One region of the Sphingobacterium sp. NPDC055346 genome, then DNA from elsewhere that is predicted to be linked to it. Evidence: riboswitches for the same ligand, from Rfam matches in the RefSeq annotation. Region 1 holds a riboswitch; the other holds the start of a gene.
What was found. Region 1 has a riboswitch for S-adenosylmethionine ahead of metE (5-methyltetrahydropteroyltriglutamate--homocysteine S-methyltransferase). Riboswitches for the same ligand answer to the same signal wherever they lie in the genome.

Region 1 (8,132 bases):
ATGGCCAGGAGCTAAATCGATAAGCATTTTGGGAATAAAGAAAGGATTGAACCTAGGCGTTCCATCCCCTTTGGAATACTGTGCAACTTCCTCAGTGAAAGTTGTTAATCCACCAATTCCAGAGCCCCAAATTACACCAATTCGCGTCCTGTCTAATTTATCGAAATCTAGACCTGCGTCTTTTACTGCTTCATCGGTAGATGCAATAGCATATTGGACAAAGGGATCCATCTTACGGGCTTCTTTACGGTCCATATAGACGTGCGGATCAAAACCTTTGACTTCGCAGGCAAACTGTGTTTTGAATTTTGACGCATCAAAGTGCGTGATAGGAGCGGCTCCACTTACACCGTTTATTAATCCATCCCAGTATTCTGAAACGGAATTACCAATAGGTGTAAGTGCGCCTAATCCTGTTACAACTACTCTCTTAAGCTCCATTTATGATGTTTGGCCTAATAAAATTAGTTAGTTAACGTTTTTTTCTAAGTAAGCGATTGCTTGTCCTACAGTACTGATGTTTTCAGCTTGGTCATCAGGAATTGCAACGTTGAATTCTTTCTCGAATTCCATGATCAACTCAACTGTATCAAGTGAGTCTGCACCTAAATCATTCGTGAAAGAAGCCTCTGGTGTCACTTCATTTTCGTCTACACCTAACTTTTCTACGATAATTGCTTTTACTCTTGATGCGATATCTGACATGATTTTCTAGTTTAATTGTTTAATAAATCTGTGCAAAGAAAAAATAAATATTCCCAAAAATCAAATCTTTTTGACTTTTGAAACTAAATAAAGAACAAAGTCATCTTAAATAAAGTTTTTAACACCTTATTAATTAACCTTAATCCAATAATACTAAAACAAATAAAGTTTTACAAACTTAATGCATATTTAATGATATTTTTACTTAACCTTCAAACTTAAATGCAGTAAAAACGTAATTTTGTAAATCATCAAAACAAATTGACTTGAGCAAAATAACCTTTAAACTCGAAACTGACTTTGACCTGGAACTCGATTTTGTCCTAATTGGGATCAGTTCGGTTTTGAGAGATTATCGACTTTGCCACTTTATCAACAAGCATACCGGACTCCAGCTGGTCTACGGGAAGGAAGATTACACGGACCATAATGGCCACAACAAGGAAAAACCCAAGGACGAACTGGATTACCACATTCTTTTTGAATCCAAGAAAAACAAACCCGTCGTAAAAAATCACTACAACATCTTCAGGTACCATAACCAATCTTTCGAATTTGAATTCTATTTGCTGAGCAACCGATCGGTCGAAGGTGCCGCGTTAATACCTGAAATTAGTAGCTTTGATTACTTCCTGATGATCAAACATTTTATCGACGAGGAGGATTTAGATGCTCTTTTAGAAAACATTAAGTCTATTCCGGAAGTTCTTTTAGTAAAAGAAATAGACCCAACAATATTGAAATCTAAAGAAAATCTGATATTTTAGCGGATTATTAAGATAGTGTATCTTATACACATAAACCTAATCATCTGCTTTAAGGGGAGAATAAAGCAGGAAATGACTTAATAGAGAATATAAATTTAAAATTTAATTTAAATGGATAAACTAAAAAAGCGGACCAAAATTGTTGCCACACTAGGTCCGGCTTCTTCAAAAAAAGATGTTTTAACCCGTATGATTGCAAAAGGGGTAGACGTATGTCGCCTTAACTTCTCACACGGTTCTCAGGAAGATCACTTAAAGGTAATCAACACAATCAACGAAATCAACCAAGAACACCCTTTCAACGTAGGTATTTTAGCCGATCTTCAAGGTCCTAAAATCCGTATCGGAAAAATGAAAGAAGGTGGTGCTATCCTTGTCAATGGAAGCACGGTAGAAATGACTACGCACGAACTTATCGGTGACGAAAAGAAAATCTACATCACTTATGACAACTTCCCTAACGACGTAAAAGAAGAAGAAATCATCCTATTGGATGACGGTAAACTGCAATTGCGCGTTCTTTCAACAAACCACTTGGACACAGTAACTTGTGAGGTTGTTCACGGGGGAATCCTGACTTCTAGAAAAGGTGTAAACCTTCCTAATACAAAAGTTTCTATCCCTTCATTAACAGAAGAGGATCTAGACAACTTGAACTTCGCGCTTGACCACGGTGCTGACTGGATTGCCATGTCTTTCGTGCGTTCAGCTGAAGACATCAAACAATGTAAGGAAATCATCAAGAAAAAAGGTTCACATGCTAAGGTGATCGCTAAGATCGAAAAACCTGAGGCTATTGACAATATCGACAGCATTATCGAAGCTACGGATGCGATCATGGTTGCTCGTGGTGACCTAGGTGTTGAACTTCCAATGGAAGAAGTACCAGGACTTCAAAAAATCATTGCTCAAAAATGTCGTAACCTTTCAAAACCGGTTATCATTGCAACACAGATGTTGGAAAGTATGATCACTACCCCTCGCCCAACACGTGCGGAGGTGAATGACGTTGCTAACTCTGTAATCGATGGTGCTGATGCTGTGATGTTGAGTGGTGAAACTTCAGTTGGTGAATTCCCAGAGATCGTAATCGAGACTATGGCGAAAGTGATCACCCATGTTGAAGCGACTTCATATCCGTACTACAGCGAAAAAGAGCAGTTAGGTACTGTTCCTGTAACGCGTATTCCAGATGCAATATGTAGCTCATCGATCTTCTTGGCAGAGAAAACCCATGCTTCTGCAATCGCTGTCATGACTTCTTCTGGCTATACTGCCATGGAAATCTCCAGCTACCGTCCTGATGCTGACATCTATGTCTTCACAGGTAACAAATCCTTGTTGCGTACGCTTAGCTTATGCTGGGGTGTGAAAGCATTCATTTACGAAAAATATGAATCTACTGATGGTACTATCCAAGATGTAAACTACTTATTGAGAGAACGTCACTTGGTAGAACCTGGCCAGATCGTAATCAACACTTCTTCTACCCCTCTTCATGAGAAAGGCAGAACGAACACCATCCGTGTTTCTGAAGTAAAATAATTACAAAACGATACAAAAAAAGAGCCTCAATGAGGCTCTTTTTTTGTATCGTCTATTTTCAAGCTATCTCTTGATTATTGGCGACTTGACGGTCGCTGAATCCTGTTTGACAATCCTAGAATGCTCGTCCAGCTTCTTTGTTCCCGGCATTTTCACCGACCCCTCACCTGACAGTTTTTTCTCCAAGATTACAGTATCATCATGCTCCTTCAGCACATCATGTGGAGTAACCATAAAGCCCTGTCTATTGCCCTTATAGGCATTGGGAATCTCTACTGATTTATTCATGGAATCCAACAAGGGGATCTTGAACTGCTTTAAACTATCCTTGGGATTAAGGTCAACCTTAAAATCTAATGGTTTCTTTTTTTGAATATTTTGATTATTTTGAGCAGAAGAAGGAATTGCCCAAATCAGGAATAAGAAGGAAATCAAGATGAAATTTTTCATAATCAGTATCTTAAGTCATTATTCTATAACAAAAGAAATCCTATTCTGCTAAAAAAGCTAAAAACTTGCTGTTAAATTGTGTTAAATGAGAAAATTAGCTGTTTTCCCTTATTACTTTTGTAACAAATGAAAAAAAGAAGTATTGCATTGATTATTTGGCTTATGTCCATCGCGCTGATCGGCGTAATGGCAATGCAGTATTATTTTGTGCGGGAATCCTTCATCAAGGAGTCCAAACTTTTTGATGAGGAAGTCAAGGCATCCCTTTCGGCCGTGGCCAATAAGATCGAGCGTCAGGAAATCTATGATTTCGCAAGGGAACAAGAACGACTTAACCAAGAGAAGTTCAGGATTGACCAGGAACGCATCCAAAAGAACGAGAAGATCCTTGCCTTGCAGGTGCAATACCAGGACAGCATCAAAACCTTGCAGAGAAGGGCTTTTGCCCATACCACCAGGTTCAACTTCCTAGAAAGAGAACTGAACCAACAGTTCCCGGCGGTACCCATCAGCAATGATTTCTACGAAACGTACCTAAATAGAAAAGAATACAAGCACCTTGTGCGAATCACCTTGGAACAGGGCCTAACCTCCGACAATACCATTGGAGAGTTCACCAATGTGGAGGCCATCAAGGTCGTCCCTAGGGTTGCGCAGAAGGACGATAGCACCCGATACCTGATCCCCGTATTCAACCCACCTTCCACCGAAGCGATTGCTTACCAGATCAGGACCCTACCTCCGCGTTATGATTCCAAGACCCTGTCAAAGATCGAGGAACTCGAGATTAAGCTCAATAACCTGAGAGGACAGCGATTATCAGAGGCTGCAACACTATATGACACCATTGCCATGTTAGGAGGCAAGAAAAGCTCTGTAATCGCCGATGTAGCCATGGGTATGGAATTATCCAAAAGACCTTTGGCCGAACGTATCAACGGGAAGAAAACCGTCAATCTATTGATCCACGAACTCCGTGAAAGAGGAATAAAATCCTCCTTCGTCATGGAGATCAAGGATTTCAATAAAATGCCCGTTTTCCAAGGAGTCTATCAATTCAACAACGAGCAACTCAAGGAAGTCAATAATCCTTTGATCTATACCGCTAGACTATTCCAAGGAGACCGTGGCAATGCTCCTGGCGAGCTTAGCATACATTTCCCTAACAAGGGCGGAATTATTGCCGAGACCATGGGCTATTGGCTATTTCCGACCATCCTAGCCTTATTGGCGCTGTTGATCGGATGTTTTGCCTATACCTTGAGCATCATCTTCAAACAGAAGAAGATGTCGGAGATGAAAACCGACTTCATCAACAACATGACCCACGAGTTCAAGACGCCGGTAGCCACCATCATGATCGCCAGTGAATCCTTACGTGACCCTGAGATTTCCGCCGATGGCAAGCGTGTCAACAAATTGGCAAACATTATCTACGATGAGAATGTCCGTTTAGGCTCGCATATCGAACGCGTCCTGAACATTGCCCGTCTGGAGAAAGAAAACCTAAAGATCGAGCGCACCAATGTGCACATCAACTCCTTGGCCAACGCAGTCTTGGAGAGCATGCGACTACAGATGGACAAGGCAGAAGGCACCTTGAATATTGACATTTCAGCAGGCAATGATTTAGTGGTGGGCGATGAACTTCACCTTTCCAATGTGATGTTCAACCTGGTCGACAATGCAATTAAATACTCTCAAGAAAAACCAGAAATCACTTTTAAGACTTTTAATAGAGGGAACAGTATCGTAATATCAGTTGCAGACAAGGGAATGGGAATGACCAAGGACCAACAAGAAAAGATATTTGACCAGTTCTATCGCATACCTACGGGAAATATCCACAACGTGAAAGGCTTCGGTCTAGGGCTAAGCTATGTTAACGATATCATCAAAAGACTGAACGGAAAAATCTCCGTAAAAAGCGAAAAAGATAAAGGCACACAATTTGAAGTAACTCTTCCTTTAAAGGACGCATCCAAGGAAGTAGCATAACATAAGAAAGAGAAAAGTATGAATCAAAAGATATTATTAGCAGAAGATGATCCTAATTTGGGCGAATTACTGAAGGATTATCTTGAATTAAAAGGAAAATTTGACGTTGTGCTCTGTACAGATGGTCAAGAAGGAATGGATGCCTTCCGAAAGGAAGAATTCGACCTTTGCATCCTGGATGTCATGATGCCCAAAAAAGATGGCTTCTCCCTTGGAAAGGATATCCGCAAGATCAATCAGACGGTCCCTATCATCTATGCTACTGCAAAAGGCATGATGGAGGACAAAACCCAGGCCTTCGAACTAGGTGGTGACGACTATATCACCAAGCCTTTCCGTGTTGAAGAACTTTTATTGAGAATAAATGCGCTATTAAAGAGAGCTTCCAAGGACAAAGAAGAAGAAGTATCAGACAAGTTTGAGATCGGCGATTATTTCTTCGATTACACCAGTCAGATTATCTCCTACAAAGGTCAACAGCAGAAACTGTCTACCAAGGAGGCCGAGTTGCTTCGTTTGCTTTGCTTAAAGAAAAATGATGTCCTGACCCGCGAAGAAGCCCTGATCAAAATATGGCATGACGACAATTACTTTACCGGCCGAAGCATGGACGTATTCCTGAGTAAACTGAGGAAATACCTCAAAGAAGATCCAAACGTGGAAATCGTCAATGTGCATGGTAAAGGATATAAATTGTTGGTTAGCTAAAAAGACTTGAGACAATAGACATAAGACAGTAGACAGAAAATATGGGATAAATATCTGTCCAATTTCATGTCCTAAAGATAAAAATATTATTACCATAAGAAAGGGGAATAGTTTACACTATTCCCCTTTCTTATGGTTGTTTAAGGACCTCAGCTTTTCTATTGTCTTGTGTCTTTTGTCTGATAGTCTAAAGATTTTCCTTGGAAAATAAAAATCTTATCCATATCTTAGCCGACGCTTATAGAGAAAGGCAGAGGGACTAGACCCGATGAAGCCTTAGCAACCTGTCTCTTGACAAGGTGCTACATTCTACCCCGATTGGGAAAGATAAGCTGGTTACAGGAATCCTAGGTAGCCTTCTCTTAGCAAAAAGACTTATTGGAATTTATTTAATTTAGTAGAGAACTATATGCTATTAACAAACAATTTAGGCTACCCACGTGTGGGTGCTTTCCGTGAACTGAAGAAAGCTAACGAAGCTTACTGGGCAAAGAAAATCAGCGCGGAAGAATTATTGCAGGCTGGACTTAAAATCCGTGAAAGCAATTGGAAGACTCAAAAAGATGCAGGTATCGAATTGATCCCATCGAATGATTTCTCATTCTATGACCAAGTCCTAGACTTATCTTTAACTGTTGGAGCTATTCCCGCTCGTTACAACTCCCTTTTGAACAAAATCGATCGCCAATATAACCTAGACTTATATTTTGCGATGGCTCGTGGTTTCCAAGAAGGTGGCGTTGATGTAACTGCCATGGAAATGACCAAGTGGTTTGATACAAACTACCACTATATCGTTCCTGAATTCGTGAAAGATCAAGAATTCAAACTGACTTCAGAAAAATTCCTAAGTGAATACAATGAAGCAAAACAATCAGGTATCGAAACTAAACCTGTCCTGATTGGCCCTATCACTTACTTATTGTTAGGTAAAGAAAAAGAAGCTGATTTTAACCGTATCGATCTAATCGACAGATTACTTCCAGTATACGAAGAGATCTTGGCTAAACTTGCTGATGCTGGCGCTAAATACGTGCAGATCGATGAGCCTTTCTTGGCTTTAGATATCGATGATGCTACCAAAGCTCTTTACGGAAAAGTATTCGAAAAGTTAGCTGCAGCTGCCAAAGGCATCAAATTAATCGTTGCTACATACTTCGAGGCATTAGGAAACAACGAAGACATTGCTGTTAACCTTCCTGTGCATGCGTTACACCTAGACTTAGTTCGTGGTGAAAACCAACTTGACACTATATTATCCAAAGTTCCTGCTTCCCTAACCCTTTCATTAGGTGTTGTTGAAGGCCGTAACATTTGGAAAAACGACTACGAAAACTCATTGAAAAAAATCAAACAAGCTGTTGATGCTTTAGGAAAAGACCGTGTATGGATCGCTCCTTCCTCATCTTTATTGCATGTTCCTTTTGATTTGGACAATGAGAACAATGAAGAGTCCCTACCTGCTGAGGTTAAAAACTGGTTAGCATTCGCTAAACAAAAATTAGCTGAGGTAAAAGACCTTGCAGTATTGGCTGAAGGTGAAGTTGATGCTGAAACACAAAAACGTTTCGAAGCAAACAAAGAAGCTGCTGAAAGCCGCCGTACTTCTCCATTAATCCACAGACCAGAGGTTAAAAACCGCGTCAGCAACATCACTGATGAAGATGCTAAGCGTACTTCTACTTTCAACGCTCGTAAAGAAGCGCAACAAGCGAAGTTCAATCTTCCAGGATTCGCAACCACTACAATCGGTTCATTCCCACAAACTAAGGATGTTCGTAAATGGAGAGCTGACTTGAAAAAAGGTGCCATCTCTCAAGAAGAATACGATAAAGAAATCGCTGCTGAAACAGAAAGAACAATCCGTTTACAGGAAGATTTAGATATCGATGTATTGGTACACGGTGAATTCGAACGTAATGACATGGTGGAATACTTCGGTGAGCAATTAGCTGGATA
Region 2 (8,132 bases), on a different contig from region 1:
CGAAGGAATACCTATGATCAGGGCATTGACGCCCTCAATTGAGCTTAATACTTGCTCCACCTGTCCACGTCCTCTGCCTAGATGATGGCTATCCATGGCTTTGGTCAAATACCAATAGGAAAATGCATTGAATCTCTTGACTAATTTATCCCCTTGATAGGCTTGGTAGGAGGATGCTTTGTAAGCGTCTGTTTTGTCATGGTCCGATTCCACTTGGGTCGTTCCATAGGCATTGTATGTCCTATACGACAATAATGCCATGCTGCGGGCCGCCTTTAATCCGTTCAATCCAGCATCATCCCTTTGCTCTTTAAAGCTGGAATCTGCTTCGATCGCAAGCCTTTGGCTTTCATTGAATGCGATTCCCCACGGTGAGAAAAACGCATTTGTTCCGATAGCAATCAGATTATGGATCTTTATGGTTTTGGATACCGTCCATTCCAAAGCTTGTTGACCGCCTAGAGATCCTCCAATCAAGGTGTTGATTTCTTGGATCCCTAGATGATCAGCTAATAGTCCATGTGCTTTAACAATATCTCTGATCGTGAACTGAGGAAAGTCCGAATAATAGGGTAGGTTGGTGTCAGGGTCAATGGATAGGGGATTCGTCGTCCCATAATGTGAGCCCAGTACATTGGCACAGATAATGAAATAATCCTTATCGTTGAATAACTCATTTTCGCCAAATAATCCTGGCCACCAGTCAAAAACATCTGAATTTGCAGTCAATGCATGACATACCCAAATTACATTGGATTTATCCTCATTTAGCTTTCCATAGCTATGGTAGGCTATCTGTAGGTTTGCCAGTTTTTTACCACTCTCTAATTCGAAGTCTTGGCTATATCCGAAAGTCTTTACACTCATTCTCTTTAATTATCTTCCTCCTAAAAAATCAGTTAAGCCCCCACTTACTTGATTTTGTCAAATGCTTGTGTTAAGTCTGCTTTAATATCGTCGATGTGCTCGATACCCACCGAAAGTCTCAATTGACCTGGAGCAACTCCAGCTGCTTTCTGCGCCTCTGCACTCAATTGTTGGTGTGTCGTTGCAGCAGGATGGATAATCAGGGATTTCGCATCTCCTACGTTCGCCAAATGGCTGATCAATTCCAAAGAGTCAATGAACTCATTCGCCTTATCAACTCCACCTTTGATGGTAAAGGATAATACCGCACCATATCCGTTTTTCAGATATTTTTGTGCATTCTGATGGTATGGGTGGTTTTTCAATCCTGGGTAGCTTACTTGCTCTACTTGTGGATGTGCTTCCAACCATTGTGCGATTTCCAAGGTATTGTCAACATGGCGTTGAACACGAAGAGACAAGGTCTCCAGACCTTGTACCAAAAGCCATGAATTGAATGGAGATAGGGCAGGGCCGAAATCTCTTAATCCTTCAACGCGAGCGCGGATAGCAAATTGAATGTTCCCAAACGGTCCGCCTTCACCGAATACATCCGAGAATACTAAACCATGGTAACCTTCAGAAGGCTCTGAGAATTGTTTGAATTTACCATTTCCCCAGTTGTAGTTACCGCCATCGATAATCACACCACCAATACTCGTTCCGTGACCACCGATCCATTTTGTTGCCGATTCTACAACCACATTGGCGCCATGCTCCAATGGTTTGAACAGATAACCGCCAGCACCAAAAGTGTTGTCCACGATCAATGGTAGGTCATGTTTCTTGGCAACCGATGCGATACGCTCGAAATCAGGAATATTGTAACTCGGATTCCCAATCGTTTCTACATAGATCGCTTTAGTTTTATCGTCGATCAAGGCTTCAATTTTATCTGCATCCGAATCTTCAGCAAATCTTGCCTCAATGCCTAATCGCTTAAAAGAAACCTTGAACTGGTTATAGGTACCTCCGTAAAGATTTGATCCTGAAACAAAGTTTTCACCTGCCTCGAGGATATTGGTCAAGGCCAAGAATTGTGCTGCCTGACCAGAAGACACAGCTACAGCTGCCACACCACCTTCTAATGCCGCGATACGTTTTTCAAAAACATCCGTAGTTGGATTCATGATCCGCGTATAGATATTTCCAAATTGCTTAAGGGCAAATAAATTCGCGCCATGTTCCGCATTTTCGAAAACATAGGAGGTAGTCTGATATATAGGTAATGCTCTGGATCCAGTTGTAGGGTCTACATCTTGACCTGCGTGCACTTGTAGTGTTTCAAATTTAAGATTTTTGTTGTCTGCCATTTTTATGTTGATTATTGATGTTAGTAAATTGAATATATGATTTCCTTTCTTGCTATGCTATTGGTCGTCTGTACTCTATTATTTTTGCACTTTTTCCTCGTGCTCAAACATAGTGACGACTATCGCATTCGGGTAATGCAAATAATACAGCTGGAAATAAATTGAATGTTGAGATCTGTTGCTGGTTTTCCAACAAGATACACTAATTCCGATTTTGAAAATTTTGAAGTCATAGTCTATTTCATTTATATGCTCCTGGGCTTTATTGCCTCGGACAGGAATTGGCACCTTTTCAATCCTTATTGAAGGTTGCCAGTGGGTCATTGAGCCAGTCTCTCGCCACTTCTTTATAAATCAAGACCATCTTTTTAGAGAGGTAATGATTAGCGTACCACTATCGAAGTACTCCGCAAATATAGTTCACGAAATTTAATTTTGCAATCTTTTTCTGAAAAGTTTATTCTTTGGCAGATCCCATTACCACTTTTCCCTATAAAGACCAGGGCTTCAACCTTTGTTAGTCCCTTCTCTAACGTCGGTTGAAGCCCCAATATTTTTCTGATATATATTTCCGATCAACTAAAAGGTAGTTGTCTTCGCATCACGCATTTGAATGATTTTGTCTACCACGTAGCGTGTATTCCCACGCCATGGTAATACGCCATGATATTCCTTATAATGAAGGTCAAAGGCTTTCCCGCTATTTAGTTCCAAGATATGGAAAACTGAGTCGTTTTCAATGGAGAATTCAAATTCATTGCTCGAAAGACCGGTCCCGGTCTTTTGCGAACGGATCCCCTCTTGGATCAGCTTTCCTTCGTAGGTCTTAAATAAATTTCCCTTTTTTACCGCATAATTCAAAACGCCAGATTTAACGCCTTCTCCAAATACAAAATAATATTTGAAATAAACAAATCCAGCAAAAGCCAGAAATAGAATAAGTAAAAACCAGCTGATGAATTTCTTGAACTTTGAACCTTTAGTGCTAGGTTGTGGGTTAGTTGTTTCCATTTTTTTTGATTCAGTTTCTATTTGGTAACAAAAAGAATACCTAAAAATAAAAAAGGTTGGCGAATTTCCATTGCCAACCTTATATTTTTTTTAACCTAGTAGCTGCATCTCTGCATCGATTGCTTCCTTGGTCTTGTCACTTACCGGAACCAATGGAAGCCTAACATGGTCTTTGCCAATCCCTTTCTTTTCTAGGATATATTTGACACCAGCAGGATTTCCCTCAATAAAACAAAGGTCAATGATCTTCAATAATTCCAAGTGAATGGCCCTTGCTTCCACATAGTTTCCTTCGCGACATAGATGTGCCAAGGCTGAAACTTTGGTAGGGTAGGCATTGCCGACAACCGAAATGATTCCGGCCGCACCCATCGCCATCATAGGCAATGTAACGGGGTCATCCCCAGAAATCAGGAGAAAGTCCTTTGGTTTATCTCGAAGGATCTCACTGAACTGTGCAAAATTCCCCGATGCTTCCTTGGTCGCTACAATATTTTTAAAATCCTTGGCCAAACGAACGGTAGTCGCTGGACTTATATTGCTGCCCGTCCTTCCTGGTACATTATAAAGGATAATAGGAAGTTTAGATGCCTCCGCGATTGCTTTGTAATGCTGATAGATGCCTTCTTGTGTTGGTTTGTTATAGTATGGAGAAACCGAAAGGATCGCAGCATAGTCAAGGATCTCAAAGTTCTTGATCTGTTCCACGATTTCATAGCTGTTGTTTCCACCAATTCCAGCTACCAATGGAATACGCTTATTAACGTGCTTCGAAGTAAATTGCCACAGCTTCTTTCGTTCATCTTGGGTTAGGGTAGCTGTTTCTCCAGTGGTACCCAATGAAACCAAATAATCAATGCCACCTTCAATCTGAAAATCTATCAGATTGCCGAGGCTTTCGTAATCTACTGTGCCGTCTGCGTGAAATGGAGTGACTAATGCCACTCCCGCACCTTGAAGCTCGTTCATCGTTTATGTATATTTATTTATTTTATTCTTATTTATTGATCATCGCCAGCAGCTGAACATCCGAGATCATCGGAACCTGAAGTTTTTCTGCCTTCGCTAATTTCGATGGTCCCATTTTGTCTCCTGCCACCAGATAGTTCAGTTTTGAAGAAATACTGCTCAACATCTTTCCGCCATGCGACTCAATCAGTTCTGTCAATTCTTCCCGCGAATGGTCCGCAAATACGCCCGATATCAAAAAGGTTTTGCCCAAGAGACTATCGCTAGCTAATAACACTTCCTTTTCTTCAATCTCAAACTGTAAACCCATGGCCTTTAGTTTTTCGATCTCTTCCCAATGCTCTGGATTAACCAGATAGGCATTGATGCTTTCGGCTATGCGCAAGCCTATATCCTGAACAGAAAGAATTTCATCTACGGTAGCAGCACGGATCGCATCGATGTTTTTGAAATGCTGCGCCAATTTCTTGGCTACGGTCTCACCGATATGTCGGATGCCCAAACCAAATAATACTTTCTCAAAGGGCTTATTCTTCGATTGCTCGATACCTTTCAGCATATTGTCTATGGACTTTTGCCCGAATCTTTCTATGCCGACCAGTTCAGGCTCCCTATCTTTTAGGGTATAGATGTCCGAAATTTTTCGGATCAATCCTAGCTTGAAGAACGTTTCGATGGTTTCATCGCCTAAGCCTTGTATATCCATCATCTTTCTGCCGATGAAATGTTGCAGCTTTCCTACAATCTGCGGTTTACAGCCATCCTCATTCGGGCAATAATGAACTGCTTCGCCTTCTTCCCTGATCAAGGTTGTGCCACATTCTGGACATTGAGTAGGGTATTCAAATGGTTTAGCTCCGTCGTGACGCTTTTCAACGTTTGCTGAAATAATCTTTGGAATGATCTCGCCGCCCTTTTCTACAAAGACCGTATCATGCTCGTGCAAGCCCAGTCGCTCGATTTCATTGGCATTGTGCAGTGAAGCCCGCTTTACTGTTGTTCCAGCCAACAGGACTGGTTTCAGGTTCGCTACGGGAGTCACCGCCCCTGTACGCCCAACTTGATAGCTAATGCTGTTCAAGATCGTTTCAACCCGCTCCGCTTTAAATTTATAGGAAATTGCCCAACGCGGAGATTTTGCCGTAAAGCCCAATTCTTCCTGTTGTGCAAAGTCATTTACTTTGATCACGATTCCGTCGATCTCATAGGAAAGTTGGTGTCTGGCTTCATCCCAATGATGGATAAATTCCAGTACTTCCTCGATGGAATTGCACAGTCTACTATGTTCGCAAACTGGAAATCCCCATGATTTCACTTCCTCAATGCTATGCCAGTGGTCGTGGAATAATTTGTTTCTGTTATCACAGTACAGAAAATAAAGGAAACAGTCCAATGGTCTTTTTGCAACCTCCGAGGAGTCCTGTAACTTGATGGTTCCAGAAGCAAAGTTCCTTGGATTGGCATAGGTCTGCTCTCCATTTTCTTCCCTTTCTTTGTTCAACCTCAAAAAGGCCGATTTATGCATAAAGATCTCCCCACGGATATCGAAGCTTTCAGGATAGTCGCCTTTCCTCAGTTGATGCGGTATGCTGCGGATGGTCTTCACATTGTTGGTCACATCATCACCTTGGGTTCCATCCCCGCGGGTGACAGCCTGGACCAATTTTCCATTTTCATATGAAATAGAAATGGAAAGACCATCAAATTTCAATTCAGCAACGTATTGAACCTGATCACCAACTACCTTCCTGACCCTGTTGTCAAAGTCTTTTAACTCCTGTTCGTTATAGGTATTGCCCAATGACATCATTGGCCATTTATGACGAACCGTTTGGAATCTTTGTGTGATATCTCCGCCAACTTTTAGGGTAGGGGAGTTCGGATCTCTGAATTCAGGATATTGGAGTTCCAACGCTTCCAGTTCCTTTAATTTATGGTCAAAATCGTAATCGGAAATGGAGGGTTGCGCTAAAACATAATATTGATAATTATATTCGTTCAGCTCACGTGTAAGTTCTGTTATCTTCGCTTGAATATCAATTGACATAGACCACGAAAATACAAAATATATTAAGGGTAAAATAATTTAAAACAAAATTTGGCTACTCCCGTAATGTGTTGCTAAACAATGAAAATTATATGGGAAAAGATAATTCAGGACTTTCGCGATTAATGGAAATTATTTTCATGAAGGTCGCTGTATTTATGGATTTTATTCATGTAATAATCCCAAATAATGGAGTTCTTATATTGTCCTTTTTTGTTCTCTTTTTGTGCATATTTCTTTCTTTTCTTTGCTGTTTTGAAGAAATTCTTGAAAAAATACTGATGACCACGGCTGACAGCCCAAGCATCCGCCGTTTTTCCATCAAAAAGAAACTTGATTAAAGCAAAAAGATCCCACCATAATCGCAAGGATATTTTCCAAATCCCAGCAGCAACCGATAGGTTCTTTTGCATCATGACCAAATTGTTCCGGAAGTTGAGATAGGTCTTCTGCGGATTGCTGGTTTTTAAGGTTCCTCCGCCCACATGGTAGACAATGGAATCTGGACAATAGCCCACCTTGTAGCCCATTCGCTTTAATCTCCAGCAAAGATCGATTTCTTCAAAATGTGCAAAGAAATCAGCATCAAATCCTTCTGCTTCTTTCCAAGCCTTGGATTTAATGAACAGTGCGGCACCTGTCGCCCAGAACACCTCTTGGGCATCATTATATTGGCCTTGGTCTTTTTCAACTTTATCCAAGATCCGCCCTCGACAGAATGGAAATCCAAAATAATCAATATAGCCTCCGGCAGCGCCTGCATGCTCAAATTCCCCCTTGCTATGATATGCCTGAATCTTAGGTTGACAGGCTACCAATAATGGGTCTTGCTCCATATATGCGATGACTGGTTCAACCCAGTTCTCTGAAACCTCTACATCTGAATTCAATAGGATGTAATAATCCGCTTCCACTTGCTTCAAGATTTCATTGTATCCGCCAGCAAAACCTAAGTTCTCGCTGTTGCGAATGATCTTGAACATGGGGAAGTTCTCCTCCACATAACTAATGGAATCATCGGTCGATCCATTGTCGCCGATAATAAACTCTATATTTGGGTATGTACTATTAAATACCGAAGGAAGGAATTTCTCCAAGAAATACTTCCCGTTCCAATTTAATATGACAACGGCAACTTTCGGGTAATTTGACATTTAATTTCTTCTTTTACGCTTCCATCTACGATGGGACCATAACCAATAGGCAGGTTCGGAACGGATGATTTCTTCCGTAAACCTATTATGGATATGGGTAATCTCATGTTCTGGATAGGCATCTGGATTTTCCACCAAGGTGGTAAACTTACAGCTGTAATATCCTCTTTTCTTCTTTCTCCTGACCTCACAGAAAACCACCGGAAACTTCGTCAATCGTGAAATACGCTCGGCACCTGTATAAACCAAGGTGTCTTGGTTCAAAAATTCCATGAAATAATCAGAATCCTGATAGGTAGGTGTCTGGTCCGCTACAAACATACTAATATGCGGAACATTTTTCAACTTTATAATATGTCTTAAGATCTGTTTCATGGGAACCATTTCTGCTCCAAACCGTGAACGGATCTGATTATGAATCTTATTGAAGACTTTATTGTTTAAAGGTTTGTAGACAATCAGCTCGGGTACATCCATCATCAACGACAAACGGTGGATCGATAACTCCCAGTTCCCATAATGTGAGGTCACCCCGATCACCCCTTTCCCTTGGTCCGTATATTGATATACCTCCTCAGGATTCAATAATTCGATGCGCTTGATGACTTCTTCGGGCCTGATGGTCGCCATTTTTACCGATTCCACCAATAGATCGGGAAAATAACGGTAAAATTTATAGGCTATTTGTTTGATCTCTTCCTCGGGTTTCTCTGGAAATGCATTCCTCAGGTT

Region 2: another riboswitch for S-adenosylmethionine. It lies ahead of ACWICE_RS08085 (O-acetylhomoserine aminocarboxypropyltransferase/cysteine synthase family protein); the one in region 1 lies ahead of metE (5-methyltetrahydropteroyltriglutamate--homocysteine S-methyltransferase).

What each region holds. Positions count from the first base shown of each region.
Region 1 covers NZ_JBSHMI010000007.1:33,924-42,055, reverse strand. The annotation lists gene fabF (beta-ketoacyl-ACP synthase II) at 1-441, opposite strand, end outside; gene ACWICE_RS14580 (acyl carrier protein) at 469-705, opposite strand; gene ACWICE_RS14575 (IPExxxVDY family protein) at 972-1,472, shown strand; gene pyk (pyruvate kinase) at 1,584-3,017, shown strand; gene ACWICE_RS14565 (hypothetical protein) at 3,081-3,467, opposite strand; gene ACWICE_RS14560 (sensor histidine kinase) at 3,594-5,465, shown strand; gene ACWICE_RS14555 (response regulator transcription factor) at 5,484-6,173, shown strand; SAM riboswitch class I at 6,409-6,507, shown strand; gene metE (5-methyltetrahydropteroyltriglutamate--homocysteine S-methyltransferase) at 6,583-8,132, shown strand, end outside.
Region 2 covers NZ_JBSHMI010000003.1:264,677-272,808, forward strand. The annotation lists gene ACWICE_RS08080 (homoserine O-acetyltransferase family protein) at 1-867, opposite strand, end outside; gene ACWICE_RS08085 (O-acetylhomoserine aminocarboxypropyltransferase/cysteine synthase family protein) at 912-2,219, opposite strand; SAM riboswitch class I at 2,462-2,575, opposite strand; gene ACWICE_RS08090 (hypothetical protein) at 2,799-3,230, opposite strand; gene dapA (4-hydroxy-tetrahydrodipicolinate synthase) at 3,321-4,199, opposite strand; gene ligA (NAD-dependent DNA ligase LigA) at 4,228-6,246, opposite strand; gene ACWICE_RS08105 (glycosyltransferase family 2 protein) at 6,369-7,400, opposite strand; gene ACWICE_RS08110 (lysophospholipid acyltransferase family protein) at 7,401-8,132, opposite strand, start outside.